One region of the Shewanella psychrotolerans genome, then DNA from elsewhere that is predicted to be linked to it. Evidence: predicted binding sites of a transcription regulator. Region 1 holds the regulator's gene; each other region holds the start of a gene.
The links. Region 1 encodes sigma-54, which starts transcription at its own class of promoters, with help from an activator protein. Its sites were predicted from a motif close to GTTGGCACGNNNNTNGNNT; they were not measured.
Positions count from the first base shown of each region.

Region 2: flgA (flagellar basal body P-ring formation chaperone FlgA) is a predicted target of sigma-54. The motif match lies at 1,691-1,709, and genes of this name have one in related genera.
Region 3: flgF (flagellar basal-body rod protein FlgF) is a predicted target of sigma-54. The motif match lies at 1,798-1,816, and genes of this name have one in related genera.
Region 4: K0I62_RS11185 (YccF domain-containing protein) is a predicted target of sigma-54. The motif match lies at 2,536-2,554, and genes of this name have one in related genera.

Region 1 covers NZ_CP080419.1:3,817,267-3,822,792, forward strand. Annotated here, with positions in the region: gene lptA (lipopolysaccharide transport periplasmic protein LptA) at 1-358, shown strand, start outside; gene lptB (LPS export ABC transporter ATP-binding protein) at 355-1,086, shown strand; gene K0I62_RS16820 (RNA polymerase factor sigma-54) at 1,217-2,710, shown strand; gene hpf (ribosome hibernation promoting factor) at 2,741-3,028, shown strand; gene ptsN (PTS IIA-like nitrogen regulatory protein PtsN) at 3,031-3,474, shown strand; gene rapZ (RNase adapter RapZ) at 3,471-4,325, shown strand; gene K0I62_RS16840 (HPr family phosphocarrier protein) at 4,315-4,587, shown strand; gene mgtE (magnesium transporter) at 4,712-5,526, shown strand, end outside.
Region 2 covers NZ_CP080419.1:2,953,450-2,958,975, forward strand. Annotated here, with positions in the region: gene K0I62_RS13095 (CheR family methyltransferase) at 1-559, opposite strand, end outside; gene K0I62_RS13100 (chemotaxis protein CheV) at 714-1,634, opposite strand; gene flgA (flagellar basal body P-ring formation chaperone FlgA) at 1,842-2,549, shown strand; gene flgM (flagellar biosynthesis anti-sigma factor FlgM) at 2,668-2,991, shown strand; gene K0I62_RS13115 (flagella synthesis protein FlgN) at 2,998-3,423, shown strand; gene K0I62_RS13120 (LPP20 family lipoprotein) at 3,462-3,908, opposite strand; gene K0I62_RS13125 (FlgO family outer membrane protein) at 3,905-4,531, opposite strand; gene K0I62_RS13130 (GSCFA domain-containing protein) at 4,847-5,526, shown strand, end outside.
Region 3 covers NZ_CP080419.1:2,946,121-2,951,646, reverse strand. Annotated here, with positions in the region: gene flgD (flagellar hook assembly protein FlgD) at 1-247, shown strand, start outside; gene flgE (flagellar hook protein FlgE) at 310-1,674, shown strand; gene flgF (flagellar basal-body rod protein FlgF) at 1,864-2,607, shown strand; gene flgG (flagellar basal-body rod protein FlgG) at 2,618-3,406, shown strand; gene flgH (flagellar basal body L-ring protein FlgH) at 3,416-4,090, shown strand; gene K0I62_RS13055 (flagellar basal body P-ring protein FlgI) at 4,101-5,192, shown strand; gene flgJ (flagellar assembly peptidoglycan hydrolase FlgJ) at 5,210-5,526, shown strand, end outside.
Region 4 covers NZ_CP080419.1:2,538,263-2,543,788, forward strand. Annotated here, with positions in the region: gene K0I62_RS11170 (mechanosensitive ion channel family protein) at 1-670, opposite strand, end outside; gene K0I62_RS11175 (hypothetical protein) at 1,136-1,309, shown strand; gene K0I62_RS11180 (pyridoxal-phosphate dependent enzyme) at 1,456-2,385, opposite strand; gene K0I62_RS11185 (YccF domain-containing protein) at 2,623-3,030, shown strand; gene K0I62_RS11190 (substrate-binding periplasmic protein) at 3,130-3,936, opposite strand; gene K0I62_RS11195 (PGPGW domain-containing protein) at 4,063-4,290, shown strand; gene K0I62_RS11200 (hypothetical protein) at 4,565-4,840, shown strand; gene K0I62_RS11205 (LysR family transcriptional regulator) at 4,837-5,526, opposite strand, start outside.

The sequences.
Region 1 (5,526 bases):
AGCAGATGAGTTACGCGCATTTAGCAAAGAAAACAGCAGCGGAAAAATTCTCGTCGCGACAGGTGATCCAGCAACATATACTCAAGTGATGGAAAATGGACGGCCAGCTTCAGCCAGCGCCAAAGAGATCCGCTACGAGCTATCCAGCCGTACCCTGACACTGATAGGTAATGCCACCCTCGAACAAGAAGGCAGCCAAGTGACAGGTGACCAGATCCGTTACAATATTGAACAACAGCAACTGATTGCCGAAAGCACGGGTAACGACCGAGTGATCACTATCATTCAACCTGAAAATTACCAAGAAACCCCGAAAACTCCCGCTGAAGAGCAACCTAAGCAGCAGGAAAAGCAATGACAGATATGACATTAAAAGCGGTTAATTTAGCTAAAAGCTATAAAAGTCGCGCAGTTGTTCAAGATGTAAGCTTAACCGTAAGAACAGGACAGATCGTGGGGCTACTCGGCCCCAACGGAGCAGGAAAAACGACCACGTTTTATATGGTTGTGGGTCTAGTTCAGAGCGATAAAGGACGTATCTTTATCGATGAAGACGACCTCACCTTAGACCCTATGCATCTGCGAGCTCGCAAAGGGATTGGCTACCTGCCACAAGAAGCGAGTATCTTTAGAAAGCTTTCGGTACACGACAACATAATGGCCGTACTGCAAACACGAAGAGAACTCAGCAACGATCAACGTGAAGAGCAGTTAGAACACCTGCTAGAAGAGTTTCACATCACCCATATTCGTGATAGCCAAGGCATGGCACTATCGGGAGGCGAGCGTCGCCGAGTAGAAATTGCCAGAGCGTTAGCCGCTAACCCTAAGTTTATTTTGCTCGATGAGCCCTTCGCTGGCGTCGATCCTATATCAGTTATCGACATTAAGAAAATTATCGAGCAGCTGAAAAATCGCGGCCTAGGTGTATTAATCACCGACCATAATGTGCGCGAAACTCTCGATGTTTGTGAGAAAGCATACATTGTGAGTCATGGCAATTTGATTGCCGAGGGAACTCCTGCTGAAATCTTAGACAACCAGCAAGTACGAGCGGTGTACTTAGGTGAACAATTCAAGCTATAGTTAATCTTATAAGCGATCGGCATAGGAGATCCCTCCTATGCCGTACATAATTAATATTTGCCTTTAACCAATTAAGGCTACCAATAAAGCTTTCTCATTTTATAATTAGAAACAAGGGAATAGCAGTACAATGAAAGCGTCACTTCAGCTCAAAATGGGTCAGCATTTAACCATGACACCCCAGTTACAACAAGCGATTCGTTTGTTGCAATTGTCGTCATTGGAACTGCAACAAGAGATCCAGCAGGCATTAGAATCTAACCCTCTTTTAGAGTTAGATGAGGAGCAAGAGGGCGCCGATAGCGACGCTCGAGAAGAGCGCAATGATAATAATGAAACCTACGAAGTCGATTACGATAATAAGCTGCAAGTTGACTCCAGCGAGGACAATTCTGGCTTAGAAACATCCGACGCGCTCACCCAAGATTCCATGCCTGATGAACTCCCCGTTGATACCACGTGGGATGAGGTATACACAGCCTCATCTAACTCCAGTTCAGGCGCGATGCGCGACGATGATATGCCTTTTCAAGGGGAAACGACTGAAGGCTTGTATGAACACCTCGAGTGGCAAAAAAATCTCACTCCCTTTTCAGATAACGATTTAGCCATCGCTACAGCCATTATAGATGCCATCGACGAACGCGGTTACCTCACGCAAACCTGCGACGATATTCTTGAAGCCATGGGCGATCCAGAAATCGAACTCGATGAGATCGAAGCGGTACTCAAACGCGTCCAGCATTTCGATCCTATTGGCGTTGCCGCCCGAGATCTCAGTGAATGCTTAACCATTCAATTAGCGCAGTACAGTGATGATACACCGCATATAGCTAATGCAAGAATGCTCATTAGTGAACATTTAGATCTTATCGCGGGTAGAGATTTTCGCCTATTGATGCGTAAAACTAAGCTAAAAGAAGACGATTTACGTGATGCGATCTCACTGATCCAGACGCTCAATCCGCGTCCTGGACTGGCAATCACCGCCAGCCGCGACGAGTATGTTATCCCAGATGTCACCGTGACGAAGAAAAAAGGTCGCTGGGTCGTAGAGCTTAATCCCGATAGTATGCCTAAAATTAATGTAAATCAGCATTATGCCGCTATGGCTCGCAGCACTAAGAGCCAGGCGGATGGACAGTTTATTAGGGGCCACCTACAAGAAGCGAAATGGTTCTTGAAAAGTTTGGAGAGCCGCAACGAAACCCTGTTAAAAGTCACCAACTGTATTGTTGATTTTCAGCAAGGCTTCTTTGAGTTTGGCGAAGAAGCGATGAAGCCGATGGTGCTAAACGACATTGCAGAAGCCGTTGAAATGCATGAATCGACTATCTCTCGAGTAACAACGCAAAAATATATGCACACCCCGAGAGGCATTTTTGAACTAAAATACTTTTTCTCTAGCCATGTGGGAACCGACGATGGTGGTGAGTGCTCTTCTACTGCAATACGGGCATTTATTAAAAAGCTCGTCGCAGCGGAAAACCAAAAGAAACCACTAAGTGACAGCAAAATGGCTCAACTTTTGGCGGAGCAAGGCATAAAAGTTGCGAGACGTACAATTGCTAAATATCGAGAGGCATTATTAATACCGCCATCGAACCAACGTAAAAGTTTGTAATCAACAACTGGAAACCGGAGGAGTGAATTTATGCAAATAAACCTTACAGGGCACCACATTGAGATAACCCAATCTCTACGGAACTATGTTGAAGAGAAATTCACAAAGCTTGAACGACATTTCGATCAGATCAATAATGTCCACGTTATATTAAATGTCGAAAAATTGATGCAAAAAGTTGAAGCCAAGTTACATCTCCGTGGTGGAGAAGTCTTCGCGACATCGGAACACGCGGATATGTACGCCGCGATAGACTCCCTGATCGATAAATTAGATCGTCAGGTTATTAAACACAAAGAGAAGCAAACTAAACATTAACGATGGAACTTAGTACCATCCTGCGGCCGGAGTGCACAACCTGCGCCACTCCGGGCAGTAAGAAAAAGGTACTGGAACTTATCAGCGACTTAGCCGCTGTCCAGTACCCCACCCTTTCCTCTCAAGAGATATTTGAAAGTCTTCTGGCGAGAGAAAAAATGGGCAGCACAGGTATAGGCAATGGTATTGCGATTCCTCATGGGCGACTAACCAACATAGATCAACCCGTCGCCGTACTGATAAAGTGTGCTGAACCAATCGCATTTGATGCCATTGATAATCAGCCAGTCGATATCTTATTTGCGTTACTCGTGCCCGCAGATCAATGCGAGCAACACCTTAGTACATTAGCCGCTATGGCTGAGAAGTTAAATGATAAAGCCATCATGAAACAGCTAAGGAAAACCCAAGATGAAGCAGAGCTATATCAGGTGATCACTCAATGAAGTTAGTCATAGTATCCGGGCGCTCAGGATCGGGAAAATCAGTAGCACTAAGAGTGTTAGAGGATCTCGGGTACTACTGTGTCGACAATCTGCCATTACAGATGATAGAGTCGCTGTTAGCCCAGCTCAAAGGCAGTAACGATTTGGTCGCCATTAGCGTCGACGTTCGTAATATTCCAACCCAAGATCTTAAATTGGATCAGCAATTAGCTAATCTTCCTAAAGATATCGAACTATTGAGCTTTTTTCTTAACTCGTCAGATGAAGTACTGCTTAAGCGATATAGCGAAACCCGCAGGTTACATCCACTCTCGCGCGCTCAAGTCTCACTGAAAGAAGCAATTAAGCTTGAAGGCAAAATGCTCGAGCCAATCTCTAATGTGGTTGACCATTATATCGATACCTCAAACCTCAATATCTATGATTTAAGTGACAAAGTAAGAGAGATCTTACTCGGTACCATTGATAAAGAGCTAGTGATCAACTTTGAGTCATTTGGCTTTAAATATGGACTGCCTACTGAAGCCGATTTTATGTTTGATGTGCGTTTTTTGCCCAATCCTCACTGGGAACAAGAGCTAAGACCACTAACAGGCTTAGATGAGCCTGTGCAGCAGTTTTTAAGCCAGCAACCTTTAGTGAACAAGTTTATTTGGCAAATCGAAAATCTTATCGAAACTTGGTTACCTCACCTCGAACGTAACAATCGTAGCTACCTCACTATCGCTATTGGATGTACTGGAGGCCAGCATAGATCTGTCTATGTTACCGACCAACTTGCTAAATTATTTAATAAAGGTAAACACAAGGTTCAAGCGCGCCACAGAGAGTTAAAGAAACATGAAGCTTGAGCGTCAGTTAACCATCTGCAATAAACTCGGCCTACACGCAAGAGCAGCAACAAAACTGGCGGTATTAGCGGCACAGTTTGATGCTCAAGTCACCTTGATTCAAGGAGACAAGCAGGCCTCTGCCGCAAGCGTACTCGGCTTACTCATGCTGGAAACCGGTATGGGAAAAACCATCACTATTACCAGCGAAGGTAAGGATGCCCAAGCGGCGCTCGACGCCATCAGCGCACTTATTGACGCTAAATTCGAAGAAGCCGTATAATCTGCCCGCCGTTAGAATATCCTAACGGTTTTTTTCGCTATATGTAGCGCGATCCGTTCTATAATAATCATAAACTTACATACCCAAAAAGCTGATTTAGTCATTTTGATTTCTCGGGGGACCCATGCCGATCGAAGTATTAGATAGTGAAACCACAGATCAGCGTATGCATCGGCTTACTAAAGCCCTTAATAGCGGTATGTTTGTCCACGTGCGTAATATGCTCCATGACATGGCAGCGTCTGACATTGCCTTTATCTTGGAGTCCTCACCACCACGTACTCGTCAGGTGCTTTGGCAGTTGATCGACCAAGCCCATACAGGTGAAATTTTAGATGAACTCGGTGAAGAACTAAAAGATCACCTTATTACCCAGATGAGTCCTGAACGCGTTGCTAAAGCCGCCGAACGGATGGATACCGACGATTTAGCCTACATTCTGCGTAGCTTACCTGACAGTGTATTCAATCAAGTACTTCAGTCGATGAGGTCACAAGATAGGTCTCGAGTCGAACAGGCACTCTCTTATCCAGAAGATACTGCCGGAAGTCTAATGAATACCGACACGGTAACCCTTAGACCCGACGTTAATATCGATGTCATTCTCCGCTATCTGCGTATTCGCGGAGAGCTACCGGAAGCCACCGATACCCTATATGTGGTCGATAAACATGATAGCCTTCTTGGCGGTGTGAGAATTGCGGATTTACTGACCTGCGATCCCAACGCATCGGTACGAGACATCATGAATGACGATCTTGAAGGCATTCCCGTTGCTATGGATGACAGTGAGGTCGCTCAGCTATTCGAACGCCACGACTGGGTATCGGCTCCCGTCGTGGAAGAACAGACTAATCGATTGCTTGGTCGTATAACCATCGATGATGTGGTTGATGTTATCCGTGAAGATGCCGAACACTCAATGATGGGTATGGCTGG
Region 2 (5,526 bases), 860 kb from region 1:
AACCGGTACCAGAAGACTCAAAAAACTGACGTTTACGCTCATCCGATAACCCTCTACCGAGCGCCAAATTATCATATTCCGCATTTTTACAACGCTCCAACATGGACGGAGATAAATCTGTCGCCAAAATGGATGCACTACCAGGCAAGGCACCAGGTTTACGTTGTTGATATTCTAATATGGTCATCGCAAGCGAGTAAGGTTCTTGACCTGAGGAACAAGCTGCAGACCAAATTTTTAACGGGCGCCCTAAACGTGCGTATTCAGGCAACAAACTATTAGACAGCAATTCAAAAGGATAACGATCACGGAACCATAACGTTTCGTTAGTCGTCATCGCATCAATAACCTCTGCTCGTAACTGACGCTCAGCAGGCTTCATCGAATGCTTAACCACTTCTGACAACGAAGGTAGATTATGTTTCCCCATCAAGGGCGCTAAGCGACTGCGCACTAAATATTGCTTATTCTCGCCCAACACGATACCGCTGTGTTGTTCCAGAAATAATCGAAATTGGTTGTACTCAGCTTCAGCAAGTGATTTATTCGGCACCTTGATATCCCAATATCAAAAAAAAAACAGGCTACAACATACACTATAGCAAGCTTTAAACAGCTCAGCTGTTATACATGAGCCTTCTCGTTGAAACAAGTATAAACTTATTAAATTTAAGCGGTTGCATTACTTACGTTCAAATAGAAATAAATCAAAATTATAAACTCAAATGCTTATTCACCGCGGCAGCCAATTCATCAGGATTAAACTTCGCAATAAAATCGTTAGCCCCAACTTTCTCGACCATAGCTTGGTTAAACACGCCACTTAATGAGGTATGCAAAACCACTTTGATATCTTTTAACTTAGGATTATTGCGAATCTCGGCAGTCAAAGTATAGCCATCCATCTCTGGCATCTCGATATCAGAGATAATCAGAGGGATCTCTGTCGCAACATTGTCCATCTCTGCAGCAACACTGACCAACTTATCCAATGCCTCTCGACCATCTTTGGCTGTATCAATCTGCAAACTGAGTGACTCTAATGCTCTGACAATCTGCTTTCTTGCTACCGCTGAATCATCAATCACCATAATATGGAAATGACGTTCTCTATCTATAGTGAGCTTTTCGTCGACTTCTTCACTGATCTGAGTTTTAACGGGTGATATTTCATCAAGGATCTTCTCTACATCCAAAATCTCAACCAGCTCACCCTCGATTTCTGTGACAGCCGTAAGATAAGAGTACCGTCCAGCTCCCTGTGGCGGAGGCAAAATAGCTTCCCAGTTCATATTGATAATGCGCTCAACAGACTTAACCAGAAAGCCCTGCACACTGCGGTTATACTCAGAGATAATGATAAAACAATCTGATGTATCCTCTATCGGACGACCACCTGTTGCAGCGCTCAAATCGATCACTGAAATAGTTTGACCACGAATATGTGCGACACCTCGAACAACAGAATTTAACTTGGGTAAAGTCGTTAATGGGGGGCATTGAAGCACCTCTTTAACCTTAAATACGTTGATCCCAAACCTCTGCCGTCCATTTAACTTAAATAACAGCAACTCTAAACGGTTTTGTCCTACCAGTTGGGTTCTTTTATTAACTGAATCAAGAATACTCGACATAATGCCTTTGCCCTGTTGTCGGGTGAATGCGAAGCCATCTCATGTTTATAATGAGTATAGGCATACTAATTGCTTTATCTAGTTATATGACAACCAGACCTTAACTTTGTCAAATTTATGACTCTAATTTCCATAATAAATGTCAAAATTTTCGGTCACAAACAGAAGTATAGGTGCAATCTGGCAGTTCAAGCTAGTCTATTCAATATGAAAATAAAATTTTGGTTCTTTTTAGCCGCTGTAGCCTGTTCTAACCCTGTCTCTGGGTCGGAAACTGCAACTGTGCCCTCTTTATCGACAATTTCAAACTTAGCAATAGATGTTATTCAATCAAAATTAACTGTACCGAGTAACGCCAAAGTAGAGATCAGCCCACAGAGTTTAGACACTCGCCTATCCCCCCCAGCTTGCAGTTCTGCAATCAAGGCTGAAATCGCTAGCGATCGAGAAGTTGGTCGCAATAACACCGTTAAAATCAGTTGTGAAACACCGAGCCTTCAATACCCTTGGCAAATATTTATCTCCGTTCGCGTCGATATTCTCTATCCTGTCGTCGTGGCAACTCAAACGCTAGGCCCTGGTGATATCATCTCGGCTGATCAAGTAAAAATTGAATATATTGAACAAACTAACCTACGTGGACAGCAGTTTGATGATTTAAACCAAGTAACAGGAACAAGAGTTAAACGCAGAATAGCCTCTAATCAACCTATTTTTAATAGCAACCTTTGCTTTGTGTGCAAAGGTGATATGGTGTCTATCTATGCTCGCTCAGCAAACTTTGAGATTAAGACTATCGGCGAGGCTTTAACTGACGGAAATTTAGGTGATCGAATACAGATAAAGAACAGCAAGTCTCATAAAACTGTCGAAGCTAAGGTGATAAACATCGGCGAAGTAGAAGTTAGGATGTAAATTATATAAACTCCTATAGTAAAAATTTGTCTAAAGTTGAACAAAATTAACTAAAGCTCTAAAAGTAAGTGCCGATATACAAGTATGTTGATCTCATTTTAAAATGTTGGAACCCAGAATGGCTATTGATATAAAACAAGTAAATACAGGCACTAATAACCGAGTAGCAACGCATTCGGCCGGTAAAGCTTCGCAAAGTGCGAACACCTCCTCTGAAGCGAAAGCCCCCGCTCAAAGCGTAAAGAGTGACTCGGTGTCAATTACATCTCAAGCTCAGCAATTACAGAGTGTACAAGCGAAGCTAAGCAATATACCTGAAATTGATGTCAAAAAAGTTGAAGAGATCAAGACTGCGATTGCAGAAGGTCGATATAAAGTTGATGCTGATAAGCTAGCAAGCAATATTGCAAAATTTGAGAATGAACTGCGGGACCTGAATTAATTTTTTATGGATTCGATAACAGACATCATCACTAATCAACATAAGCTGTTAAACAGTTTAAAAGCGACTATTGAGGCAGAAAAAACGGCACTAATTGCGCAAAATGCGGATCAGTTATTAGCCGTTGCCAATGATAAAGCAAAGTTGTTAGATGAGATCAAATCTGGTGATGATAGGTTATCTTTACACCCTGAAAACGCGATGCTCAAAACTGATGAGACACTACTTAATCTGGTAACCCTCACACAGCAAACGTTAGCTGAGTGTAAGCTGTTGAATTCACAAAATGCCGCATTGATTGAACATAGTATGGCAAGTATCAACCGTTTCTCCCAAGCTCTCCAAGCGAGCAGAAACGCCTCTAGCCTCACCTATGACGGTAAAGGAAGAACTTCTACCATTTCGACTCTCGGTAATAACTTAAAAGCTTAAAATCGATTTTTAAACCTTTTATTCAATCACCTCATATCTCAAAAGTAGGTCACTTCTTTAACTTTCTGAGGTCGATTCTGCTGCTGATACAATGCCCAAACTTGAGAAAAATCTAACTCTAGCTCTGTCACATAATGATCTCCCGCCGGATAACTCTTGATGACTTTAGCTCCACGAATCACGCCACTTACCGACGCTTGAATATTATCACTAGATAACATCCAGTCTCTAACTTGGCTAGAGGCTGTAAGTTGTTGGCCATATACCTGTTCGGCTAACTCTCGATATGCAGCGATTTTAGACGCCTGCATCGCCATTAACACTCGTTGTGATTGTTCTTTCGCGGGTTGAGTATCCAGCGGGGCATAACCGATAGCAGTTAATGTTGGAAAGGATTCTGGAGTTTCTGTTTCCCACTGAATATATCTATCTTGAGAGGCACAACCCGCCAGTATCAATACCATTGCAATAACCATGTTCTTCATTGTACTTCTCCGCCTATCTTTATTTTGCCTTGTCCTGCAGATTGATTACGAAATAATAAACCGTCTTGCGACACGACAGTATCAGACATGCTTAAATAGCCTGGTAAATCTGACACACCAACGCTAGCAGAAGCGACCGATACCACTCGATTGTTGGTTACATTAACGATACGGCTATTAATCAATACTGCATCGACAGACGAACTCATCGTAGTGACTAGCACATGTTCTACAGGCAAATCAGCAGGCAATTGTCGCCAATCTCGTGTCAGTAAAAAATCACCCTTGTCTGTCACTCTGACGTTATCACCAACATTGAGATCGATTAAATTAAACTGATGATCATGCAAAGCTGCAATCAACCCTTGCTGAATTTGTAGACCTAAACTGTTCGTTAGCATCAGCGTTTCTGTTAACACCGGCGTTGCAACCAATAAAGGTTGTTTTGGTGTTAATTGATCATTTTGCCTCACCAGTTCATTAGCCAGTTGCTGAGTTAAGTGTATTACCGCCGAAGTAGACGGCAAATGATTGCCGCTAACCAAAGCTTGCGAATCACGGTCATCGATGGTCGAGCATGCACCTAACATCAACATAACCGAAGTTAAAAGTACTTTCCGCATAATAATTCCTAAATAATACAAATAGTAACGTCATTCCTGCAGGCCATTTAACTAAAAGTGATTGGAGAAGCATAGCAATCTTAACGTCAAAATTAGGCTCACTGTAAAGTGAAATGCAATTTTCAAGCCGTTATTTATAAAGATAATCGACTATTGATGCCATCCCATCGGCAAAACAACGAAATTCTTTAATGTAATACCTTAATGCCATGCAGCAGGCATGATATTTGCTTTGACAAGTCATTAATTCACTTTTGTCATATAAATGTCTGTAGTCCTATTTTTATGACATTTCCATAAATTTAGGAAACTCTTATGCAAAAAAGAACAACTCCCTATAACGATAGAGATGAAAATTTTTTTTGGCGCAGTGGCGTTGCTTCTATCAACCTTGGTCATCAGACATTCGATAAATTACATAGAATAAATTTACCAATTGAAAACCCGAAAATTTCATCAGCAGGTTCTTGTTTTGCACAGCATGTTGGGCGCTGGCTTAATAGAGAAGGGTATTTATTTAATCAAAGCACAATTGAAACTAATCAAGTTTCAAGTTTTGCTTTCGGCAACATATACACCCCGCGATGCTTTCTTCAGTGGTTTGATATTATTGATGAAAATAAATATTTTGATATTGCTTGCGCTATTCATAATGAAAACAACCGTTACTATGACCTCTTAAGACCTAGTGTCTATCCCTCTGGTTTCAATACAAAAGATGAGTTAGTTGAGGCGAGAATATTTGCCGCAAAAGAGATGTACCAAACCCTTAAAAATACAGACGTACTCATTTTCACACTTGGTTTAACAGAATCTTGGAAAAATCGAAACGATATTTTCTATCCAAGCTGCCCCGGTGTTATATCAGGAGAATTCAATGAAGCAGAACATCTGTTTCACAATTTCACTTATGATGAAATTTGCTCTGATTTACAACGACTAGAATCACGTATTACATCAGTAAATCCAAAAATCAACATTATATTAACCGTATC
Region 3 (5,526 bases), 870 kb from region 1:
TAGCGCTGGCGGTAATATTGACGTCGCTTGGGATGGCTTAGATAAAAACGGTGAACCTGTAACTAGTGGTAATTACTCGATCAAAGCGAGCGGGTTAGTCGATGGTGAGAGCCAAGAATTAGCAGTTTCAACATATGCGCATGTCACTAGCGTATCGTTAGGCACTGCCAGCACGGGGGCAATTTTGAACCTTAGAGGCATTGGCGGTATTAAGTTAGGTGATGTACTTGCCGTTTCTGAAACATAGATGAAGCAAAGAGTTAGGGCATAAGGTCCAAGACGAACAATTGATATTTAATGAGGTGAATTATGTCATTTAACATTGCATTGAGTGGTATCGCTGCAGCGCAGAAAGATTTGAATACCACCGCAAATAACATTGCTAATGTCAATAGTATCGGCTTTAAAGAGTCGAGAGCAGAATTTGCAGATGTGTATGCAAACTCAATTTTTGCTAATGGCAAAACGGCTGTCGGTGGTGGTGCCACTACTAGCCAAGTTGCTCAGCAGTTCCATCAGGGGAGTCTGCAATTTACTAACAATGCACTGGATATGGCCATTAACGGTAGTGGCTTTTTTGTTACCTCGTCAAGTGTGGGGTCTCAAGATTTAACCTATACAAGAGCTGGTGCGTTTAAAGTCGATGCAAACAGCTACCTTGTAGATTCCCAAGGGAATTTTTTGCAGACATTTGAGGTGGACAAAGATGGGAACTCAACTTCTGTGAGCTTAACCGAGACTAAACCTGTTAGAATCCCTGACACCGCTGGTAGCCCGAAGAAGACCGAAAACATCGGTATACAGATGAACCTCAATGCTGGAGATTCAACTCATGATCCAGCGCTGTTCGATCCAAGTGATCGAGATACTTATAATAACTCTACTGCTATTACCATGTATGATTCTCTGGGAGAGCCGCATGTGATGACTACCTACTTCGTTCGTCCACAGGATGCTGCTTATAATGGCGAAAGCAATTGGGTTGCCTTCTATGCTGTTGACGGTAAGCCGGTAGACCTGGCTGGTGCGGCTGGGGTTTACGATAAAGATACCACGGGAGACGGTATAGCTGATACGCCCAATGTTCCCGCAGTTACAGCCGGTGGTTGGAAGGGAGCGGTAATTAAGTTTGATGAGTTAGGCTCTCATACGTCGACTGATCCAGCAACGATCGTTACAGAGCCATTGGGTAATGGTGGGGCTGATGTTCTAGGGCCAGGCACTGATGGATCACAAACCTTGACCATAGATTTTGAAAACCCAACTCAATATGCATCTGCTTTTGAAGTGACGGAGTTAACCCAAGATGGGACTACGGTTGGTCGCCTGACAAATGTCGAGGTTGGCGCTGATGGACAGATCAATGCTAGTTACAGTAATGGAGCGACTGTAGCCTTGGCCAGAGTTGCTTTGGCACGTTTTGCCAACGAGCAAGGGTTAACTCAAGTGGGTAATACGTCATGGAAGGCGAGTTTAGACTCTGGCGCTGCGCTTGCTGGTGAAGCTAATAGTGGTACTTTTGGTAGTATCCGTTCTTCGGCACTAGAACAATCGAATGTCGATTTAACCACTGAGCTGGTGGATCTTATTTCCGCACAGCGTAACTTCCAGGCGAATTCTCGGACGTTAGAGGTGAATAACACGCTTCAGCAAACGGTGTTGCAGATCCGATAGGCTTTTTTCATTAAAGAGTGTTGCCGATGCGGCAACACTCTTCCGTTTTTTGTTATTTCAACCTCTCGTATTCACTCTCTTCTTTCTATCTTGTTGATTCCATACACTCCTTATGAATCTTCTCTTGGCATGATGTTTGCTTTGTACTGTTATTAGACAGTTTTAGTTAAAACATTGACGGAGCAGCAAGTGGATAAATTACTCTATGTCGCCATGAGTGGTGCTAAGCAGAATATGAATTCGCTGGCAGTACGAGCGAACAATCTTGCCAATGCCAATACTGACGGCTTTAAGTCCGATTTAGAGCAAGCACGCTCAATGCAGGCCTTTGGTGAAGGGTTGCCGACAAGGGTCTTTTCGATGACAGAAAACCCTTCCGCAGACTTCTCTAATGGCCCGATTAAGACCACAGGTCGCGATCTGGATATCGCCGTTAAAGGGAATGGTTGGATTGCCGTGCAGGGAGCCGATGGTGGCGAAGCTTATACCCGTTCCGGAAGTTTAAGTTTTGATACAACGGGATTACTTCGTAACGACCGTGGCAACCCTATTATGGGGGATGCAGGTCCTATCGTATTGCCTCTGCCAATAGAAAAAATTGAAATTGCTCAAGATGGCGTAATTTCGGTGAGGCCGTTGGGTGCTACAGCGGAAGTCATCGAAGAAGTAGGGCGTATCAAGTTGGTTAATCCTGGTAATCAAAATCTGATGCGAGGAGAGGATGGTTTATTCCGTCAAATGTCTGGCGAAGTCGCGCCTGCCGATCCCTTTGTATTTGTTGAGAGTGGTGCCGTCGAAGGAAGCAATGTCAATGCTGTCGATGAGATGGTGTCGTTAATCGATTTACAGCGTCAATTTGAAATGCAAGTCAAAATGATGAAAACCGCCGAAGAGATGGATCAAGCCTCTTCGACATTAATGCGCATTAGTTAGGAGATAGATTATGCATCCTGCGTTATGGATTAGTAAGACTGGCTTAGATGCCCAGCAGACAGATATCTCGGTGATTTCTAACAATGTGGCTAATGCGAGCACGGTTGGTTATAAGAAAAGCCGAGCAGTATTCGAAGATTTACTTTATCAAACCGTTAATCAGGCGGGTGGGATTAGTGCATCTAATACCAAGCTGCCAAATGGTTTAAATATTGGTGCAGGTACCAAGGTTGTTGCCACGCAAAAGGTGTTTACTCAGGGCAATATGCTAACCACTGATAATTCATTGGATTTAATGATTGAAGGCCCTGGCTTTTTTGAAGTACAGATGCCTGATGGCACAGCAGCTTATACGCGAAATGGTCAGTTTACTTTAGATGATACTGGGCAAATCGTCACGCCAGGCTCAGGCTATGTATTACAACCTTCGATCACGATTCCTGACAATGCCATCAGTATTACCGTTTCGGCAGAAGGTGAAGTGTCGGTTAAAACCCCTGGTACTGCAGAAAACCAAGTTGTCGGTCAATTGACTATGTCTGATTTCATTAACCCGAGCGGACTCGATCCTATGGGGCAAAATCTTTATACCGAGACTGGTGCTAGTGGCACCCCCATTCAGGGGACGGCTTCACTCGATGGTATGGGCGCTATTCGTCAAGGGGCGCTTGAAACATCAAATGTTAACGTGACTGAAGAGTTAGTTAACCTTATTGAAAGCCAGCGTATTTATGAAATGAATTCTAAAGTCATCTCTGCGGTCGATCAGATGTTGTCTTACGTGAACCAAAATTTGTAGAGGCTTAACATGACTAAGTATCTCATTTTCGCAGCAGCCATTACCTTGGTTGGATGTAACTCAACTAACAATAAGCCGATCGCTGACGATCCTTATTTTGCGCCTGTTTATCCTGAGGCGCCGCCAACTAAAATCGCTGCAACAGGTTCAATGTATCAAGATAGTCAGGCATCGAGTCTGTACTCGGATATTAAGGCGTTAAAAGTCGGTGACATTATTACCGTCATACTCGAGGAGTCAACTCAAGCTAAAAAGAGTGCGACCAACGAGATAAAGAAAGGCTCAGATATGACTCTCGACCCGATTTATGCGGGGGGAGGTAATGTGACCATCAGTGGCTCGCCAATCGATTTACGTTACAAAGATAGTATGAACACCAAGCGAGAGTCCGACGCCGATCAAAGCAATAGTTTATCGGGCAGTATCTCCGCGAATGTGATGCAAGTACTAAACAATGGCAACTTGGTGATCCGCGGTGAGAAGTGGATAACGATTAATAATGGTGATGAGTTCGTTCGCGTGACCGGAATTGTTCGCTCTCAAGATATTCGCCCAGATAACACGATCGACTCTCAGCGCGTAGCAAATGCGCGTATTCAATATAGCGGCACAGGCACATTCGCCAATGCCCAAAAAGTAGGTTGGTTGAGTCAATTTTTCATGAGTGACTGGTGGCCTTTCTAGGAGTGATGTCATGAAATTAAAAATCATATTCGCTTGTGCATTAATGGTCATCTCTTCGGCCAGTTTTGCACAACGCATTAAAGATATAGCCAATGTCCAAGGGGTTAGGAGTAACCAACTCATTGGTTATGGTTTAGTTGTTGGCTTACCCGGCACTGGCGAAAAGACGCGCTATACCGAGCAGACCTTTAAAACCATGTTGAAAAACTTTGGCATTAATTTGCCTGACAATTTTAGGCCTAAAGTCAAAAATGTCGCGGTGGTTGCCGTTCATACCGATATGCCTGCGTTTATTAAGCCAGGGCAAACTTTAGATGTCACTGTGTCAAGCTTAGGTGAGGCTAAGAGTCTTCGTGGTGGTACCTTGTTGCAAACCTTTTTAAAAGGGGTTGATGGTAACGTATATGCTATTGCGCAGGGCAGTATGGTTGTCAGCGGTTTTAGTGCCGATGGACTAGATGGCTCTAAAGTCATTCAAAATACACCAACGGTTGGGCGTATCCCCAATGGCGCTATTGTTGAGCGTACAGTCGCAACCCCGTTTTCAACCGGGGATCATCTTACCTTTAACTTACGCCGTGCCGATTTTTCTACCGCGAAGCGTTTAGCCGATGCCATCAATGAGTTGCTCGGTCCGGGTATGGCTCGCCCCTTAGATGCCGCATCAGTGCAAGTGAGTGCGCCACGCGATGTGTCTCAGCGAGTATCATTTTTAGCAACCTTGGAAAACATAGAAGTAGAACCCGCGTCAGAATCCGCCAAAGTCATAGTTAATTCTCGCACAGGCACGATTGTCGTAGGCAAGGATGTGCGTTTGCTGCCGGCTGCTGTTACCCATGGTGGATTGACCGTGACGATTGCCGAAGCGACACAAGTATCACAACCTAATCCGCTGGCTGGTGGCGATACCGTTGTGACCTCTGACAGCACTATTGACGTATCTGAAGCTGATAATCGCATGTTCCTGTTTAATCCTGGTACCTCGCTCGACGAACTTGTGAGAGCGGTAAACCTTGTCGGGGCTGCACCATCCGATGTACTTGCAATCCTTGAAGCGTTAAAGGTGGCAGGTGCTTTGCATGGTGAGCTTATCATCATCTAAATATTGTCGGACTGAACATGGAAAAGCTGTCGAATTCATCGCACTTCTTAGACATCGGGGGACTCGACTCCCTTCGTGCTAAAGCGCAGAAAGATGATAAGGCAGCGCTTAAAGAAGTCGCGCAGCAGTTCGAAGGTATCTTCGTTCAAATGCTAATGAAGAGCATGCGTGACGCTAATGCCGTGTTTGAGTCTGATAGTCCGATGAACAGCCAGTATACCAAGTTTTATGAGCAGATGCATGATCAGCAGATGTCAGTAAACTTGTCAGATAAAGGGATGCTGGGGCTAGCCGATCTTATGGTGCAGCAACTCGATCCCGCTGGCAGCGCTTA
Region 4 (5,526 bases), 1.3 Mb from region 1:
TGGGGATAATGACGCAAAATGCGATCACCAAGTAAGTCAATATCACAGCCCATTCCCAAATATTGACCTTAAGAATTCGCCCTTCAGGAAGATAGGCGATAAACCATTCTGTTATTGGTCCATAACCTAAGTTTGCATAGAGAGTAGGCACCTTGGCCACCGTGGCATTAGAGATCTTCCAAATACTATCGTTATCGCCCGGAACGCGTTGTAAATAAAGCGCTATTTCATCACTTTGCAACTTTACTCGACCAAAAAGATCACGATAACTGGGTAATTGATCACCATCGGCGCCTTCAGGGGTATCATTAATCTGTTCAATATCAATCCAAATATTGCGATCAATAATCGCCTGTAACTGTTTTGCGTATTGGGCTCCCTTATCCTTAGACATGCTATCTGGCAAATAACGTAGATCTAAATATTCTGCAGCCGTATCATAATCTTGTTCATACACGGCACGAGTAAAGCCATTTAAGGTCCCCCTTGGCGTATCTCGCTGTAAACTATCCTTATAATCATATGTTTGGTTAACTAAAAGAGCTTCCTCTTCACTCACATTTTCAACCGTAGACCCTTCCATAAGATCGACCACATTGGTCGGTGTAGCCGCAAAGCCAATAACAGGAATAATTGCCAAACTTACCCACAACAAAAGCCAATTTTTCATAAGCGTCCAAGCCTTTCTAATAGTTAACAAGCGCTTATAAATTCTACCATTTATTAACAAGAACAAAAGCAATCTTATTGTCACTTCGTCGGAAAAGTGCGCACCTCACCTATACAACAAGTGTTGACATCTCCCCGATAATCGATATACTCGGCTAACTTTGAAATTCCCTGCCCTGTTTTCTTGTTTAGCCAGACCCATTCGTCACCGCATCCAACAAAATCAGCAGTATCCTCTTCGTCATAGTATTGTCATGTATTAGTGCTTTACTGTTTGGCGATCCGGTATCTCATCGATGGTATTTATAACAAACTTTCTAGTTTTCCATCGATAGATTACTTGATTAGATATATAAAGGTGGGTAGTCTCAAGTAGTTAAAACTCATCTTTCGCAAAAAGCTAAGGATATTCTATTGTTAAAATTCAACTGCTAATTACGCAGTCAATCATTAAGGAGTATGGCCTATGTCGTACAAAATGAACGGTCATGAGATCACGGTAAATTTTCCGGTGGCCTCTATATCAGTAAACAAATCATCTATCGCATTCACAGATAGTTTAGGTAAAAATAGAGAAACCTTTTCTAAACGCACTGAAGCACTGCAGTTCATGAAATGGTTACTTTCAAGTAATAAATAAATCTTCGCTTAAATCTTCGCTGTTCGATACATAGCCTCTCACACGTATCGAAGGTTGCTACCGCAACCAGTAGGATTGACACCATCACGTCAACGACTGAGCATATTTCATTTGGTCTAGGTTGTATCACTTTCACAGATACCTACCTAGCCAAGTGGCATTTCCCTAAACTTACGTTTATATCTAGGTAACATAGATTGATTACCTAACAAGCCCCCTTGGTGTATATAAAGTATCTTTTCCCCAGAATTTGCCTTTAAATAATCCTGTAGAACTAACCATCCTAGCGGGTCATAGAGCAGTTCAAACTCAATGCCGGTCTCTTTTAATTGCAACCACATCTGAAAGAACTCTGAATACAGTTTGCCAAAATGATAGCGTTTCCGGCTGGGTAAAATGGCGGGATGGTATGCTATGTTAGGCGCTAGTTCGAAAAATTGTTTTCTAAGATACTCATCTCCCCCCACCACCGCACAGGTATAAACGCTAATGCTTGGATCAAGTTCCACAAATGATTTCTGTAGAAATAGTGCGGTAGTTCCTGTCCCTGACGGCAGAAATACCGACAAAACAGATAAGCCTTGCTGCTGCTTCCACATAATAATTTCATCTGCGAGTTGACGAACACCATGCTCTGCGTATAGGCATCTACCCCCTTCGGGTATAAAGAGCTGATCAGAATCTCCCGCCAATACACATTGCTGCAAATAAGTTAAACTGTCACGGTTATTTCTGTCTTCGCACAAGCTTAAATCGATAATTTCGGCACCATTCTCAAGTGCTGCACGATAATTCCCGATCGGATTTTCAACCAAGTATGAGGCAATATGATCGACATAAAAACGAAATCGCCAGCCTTTGATTTTTGCCAAAGCCGACATAGAGTACAACGAATTTGCTTGAGCAGAGCCATAACCGATTAAGGTGTTGATCCCCGTAAACTCATTATCAAGAAAATAGCCAAACTTACGCGCTTTATTACCAGAGAACTCTGGATGAAGTAGGTCATCACGTTTAACAAACACGCTGTGCTCACCAAACAAAATTTCATCTACGGGAGTTTGCGCTAACTTCATATTCAACTGATGTACTTTTAGAGAGAGGGTTAATTTTACACTGCTCTATCGCGATGAGCAATTTGACCAACTCTTGAAATTTTTCATCAAGAAGCAAGTATATTTACGAACCAAAAATAATATAATAAATTACTAAACAGTCACTTAAACAATGGCACGGTTCTCGCTTGTTATTACCATAAATAGTGTAGTAGATACTCAAATTAGCTCATTTTTTATTTTAATAAGGATACTTAAATGCCATTACTTCGTTTAATTTTTAACATAGCGTGGTTTTTATTGGGAGGGTTTGTGATGGGGCTTGCGTGGTGGTTAGCGGGCCTTATCTGCTTTATTAGTATTATTGGCATTCCGTTTGGCCGCGCTTGCTTTGTCATTGGTGAGATGACTTTTTGGCCATTTGGTCAAGAAAGTATTAATCGTAAATCACTGACGGGGTCAGAGGACTTTGGCACCGGCCCACTTGGGATGATAGGCAACATCATCTGGTTTTTATTTTTTGGGATCTGGCTCGCTATTGGTCATATTACCCATGCTCTGGCATGTTTTATCACTATTATCGGTATCCCCTTCGGGCTCCAACATCTTAAACTCGCTATTCTAAGCTTAACGCCAATTGGCCAAACCATAACCGCTAAGGCTTAACGCGCCAAAATACTTCAATAGAGACCTAGCTTAGGTCTCTAGCGCCAATTTAACAATCTTCAACATAACTGTGATTGTTAGAGTGGCCACCACCAATTATCACATAGACGCGAGATATTCTTCTGTTATTTGCTGAGGATCGATTAACGCCAACCCCTCATTAAAAATCTCACGCCACTTGCGCCCTTCTGGGGTATTTTTAAATGCGATATAAAGTTGTTTCGACGCTAATAGCTGCTTATTCATTTCCAGCTTTTTTTTAAGCGCTATGAGATGGGGTTGATGAATATAATAGTTGTACACGTACTTATCGATCACCGCGCCATGAACTCTACCAGTAGCCACCTTACGAATATTATGTTCGTCAGAACTAACGACTTCGACCTGCTGAGCACCGCTTGTAATCATCTCATCCAGCTCAATGGTATTCACATAGCCTTGCACTACGCCAAGGGTATATTGATTGAGGTCTTTTATGTCAGACCATTTAATGGGGTTTACTTGTTGCTCGAGTATGCCAAGGGGACTTGTGCCTATGGACTCAGAGAACAAGTATTGATCTGTAGGGTGGTCATATTCAGGAAAATAGCCACTATATATCGTATCTTCTCGGCTCACCATTCTGATCGTTCGGCTCCAAGGGTAATAATCGACATGCAGTTCATGCCCCATTGCCCTTAATGCTGCGTGAACGACTGCAACAGATGCACCACCATTGGCAAGTTGTTCGCCCGTGTAGGGTGGCCAATTCAAAGAAGATAACTGAAGGGTGTCAGCCTTTACATTGAACGTCATTACGCCAACAAAAAAAATAGCAAACAAAAACAAATGATTGCCTGCCAGCTTGTCCCAATTAGTCCCCTTGATATAAACCACTAAACTGATATTCCCGTAGCTAATTAACACCGGTATCTAATTATAGACGCTAGATTACAAAGCAAGAATATTCGTTTTGTTACAGTTATTGGTTAGCTAACTGGTTAAAAATAGTGCAACCTTGTCTGACACAGTTAACGCTAAAGGAGAATGCTGATGGCACGTAAAATAGCAATTACGATTATCGGTAGCATATTAACCCTACTCGGGATCATTCTGATTGTGCTGCCGGGTCCCGCATGGTTACTGCTGCCTATCGGCCTCGCGATATTAAGCCTTGAATATGATTGGGCTAGAAAGTGGTTAAAAAAGAGTCAGGCATACATGACAAGATCAGCGTATTGGCTAGATAAAAAGATCCGCCAATTTAGATATGGTCATTAGGCTAAACATAGTCAATAGCAGGCAGGGTTGACGAAGCAATACCACCCATCCCAATCCGCTTTAGGGTTTATATTCATCTCATTACCTTTGTGATCGAAAGTTTTATTCTTCGTTGGCAAACCATCAGTTTGATGAATTAAATCAGATTATTTCGACATTGTAGGCAGGGTATTCTATGCTGCAATCATCAAACTCAAACTTAACATCAGGGAAAGTTATTATGAGGCAAAAACCGAGCTTATTTACCGCAATGATTATTAGCTTGAGCCTAACCATGATCTCCACTAGCAGTTTGGCTAAAAATGATAAACATGATAAAAACAAACCGTTACCACCTGGCCTACAGAAAAAAGTAGCAAAAGGAGAACCCTTACCACCCGGTTGGCAAAAAAAACTCAGCAGAGGAAGTTATCTCGATGACAATTATTACGATAGAGGAAAAGTGCGAGTTCCTATCGATAGAGACGGTAATATAACCATAGATGTTGATGGCACATTTATTAAGCTGCATGATAAAACACGTAAAATTATCGATATCATCAATGATTAAAAACCGCGGGATTGATATTGTTCAAACTCTTTTAAAATTAGCTGAGTGAATAAGCGACCAGCACGCCCGAGAGGACGCTCCATGGTAGACACGAGTTGCGGCGTAAAGCTGTAACGACTGCCGCCTAAAAAATCCAATTCAACCAGCTCACCACTCTCAAGTTCTGAACGAATTAAAAAATCTGGCATCCAACCAAATCCCAATCCCATTAACAAAGCATTTTTTTTCATAATAAAACCGGAAAGGTAGAACACCTTATCTCCACCAAACTGCAACTCATCGCTATGATGTTTTCCGGGCGATGAGTCCTCGATAGTGAGTTCGACATGCTGTAATAGCTCAAACAGTTTGACCCCTTTAAGCTTAGCTAAAGGATGCTCGTTAGACACCACTAAGACGCTGTTAATATTTGGCAAAGCTTGCTGGCGATAGTTTGGTCCAGTTCGATAGTCTTTAACTAGCATCACATCGGCATTATCGCGCTCAAATCGATGCTGTACGCCACCGAGAAACTCTACATTGAGCTGTATTTTAGTCGGGATTTTATGGGCTGATACTTGTTTAAGCGCTCGCATAATCGGTTCCATAGGCAATGACCCATCCACCACTAATTCCAATTTAGGTTCCCATCCCTCACTGAATCTGCTGGCCAAATGTTCAATATTGCCAAGGTATTGCAGTAATCT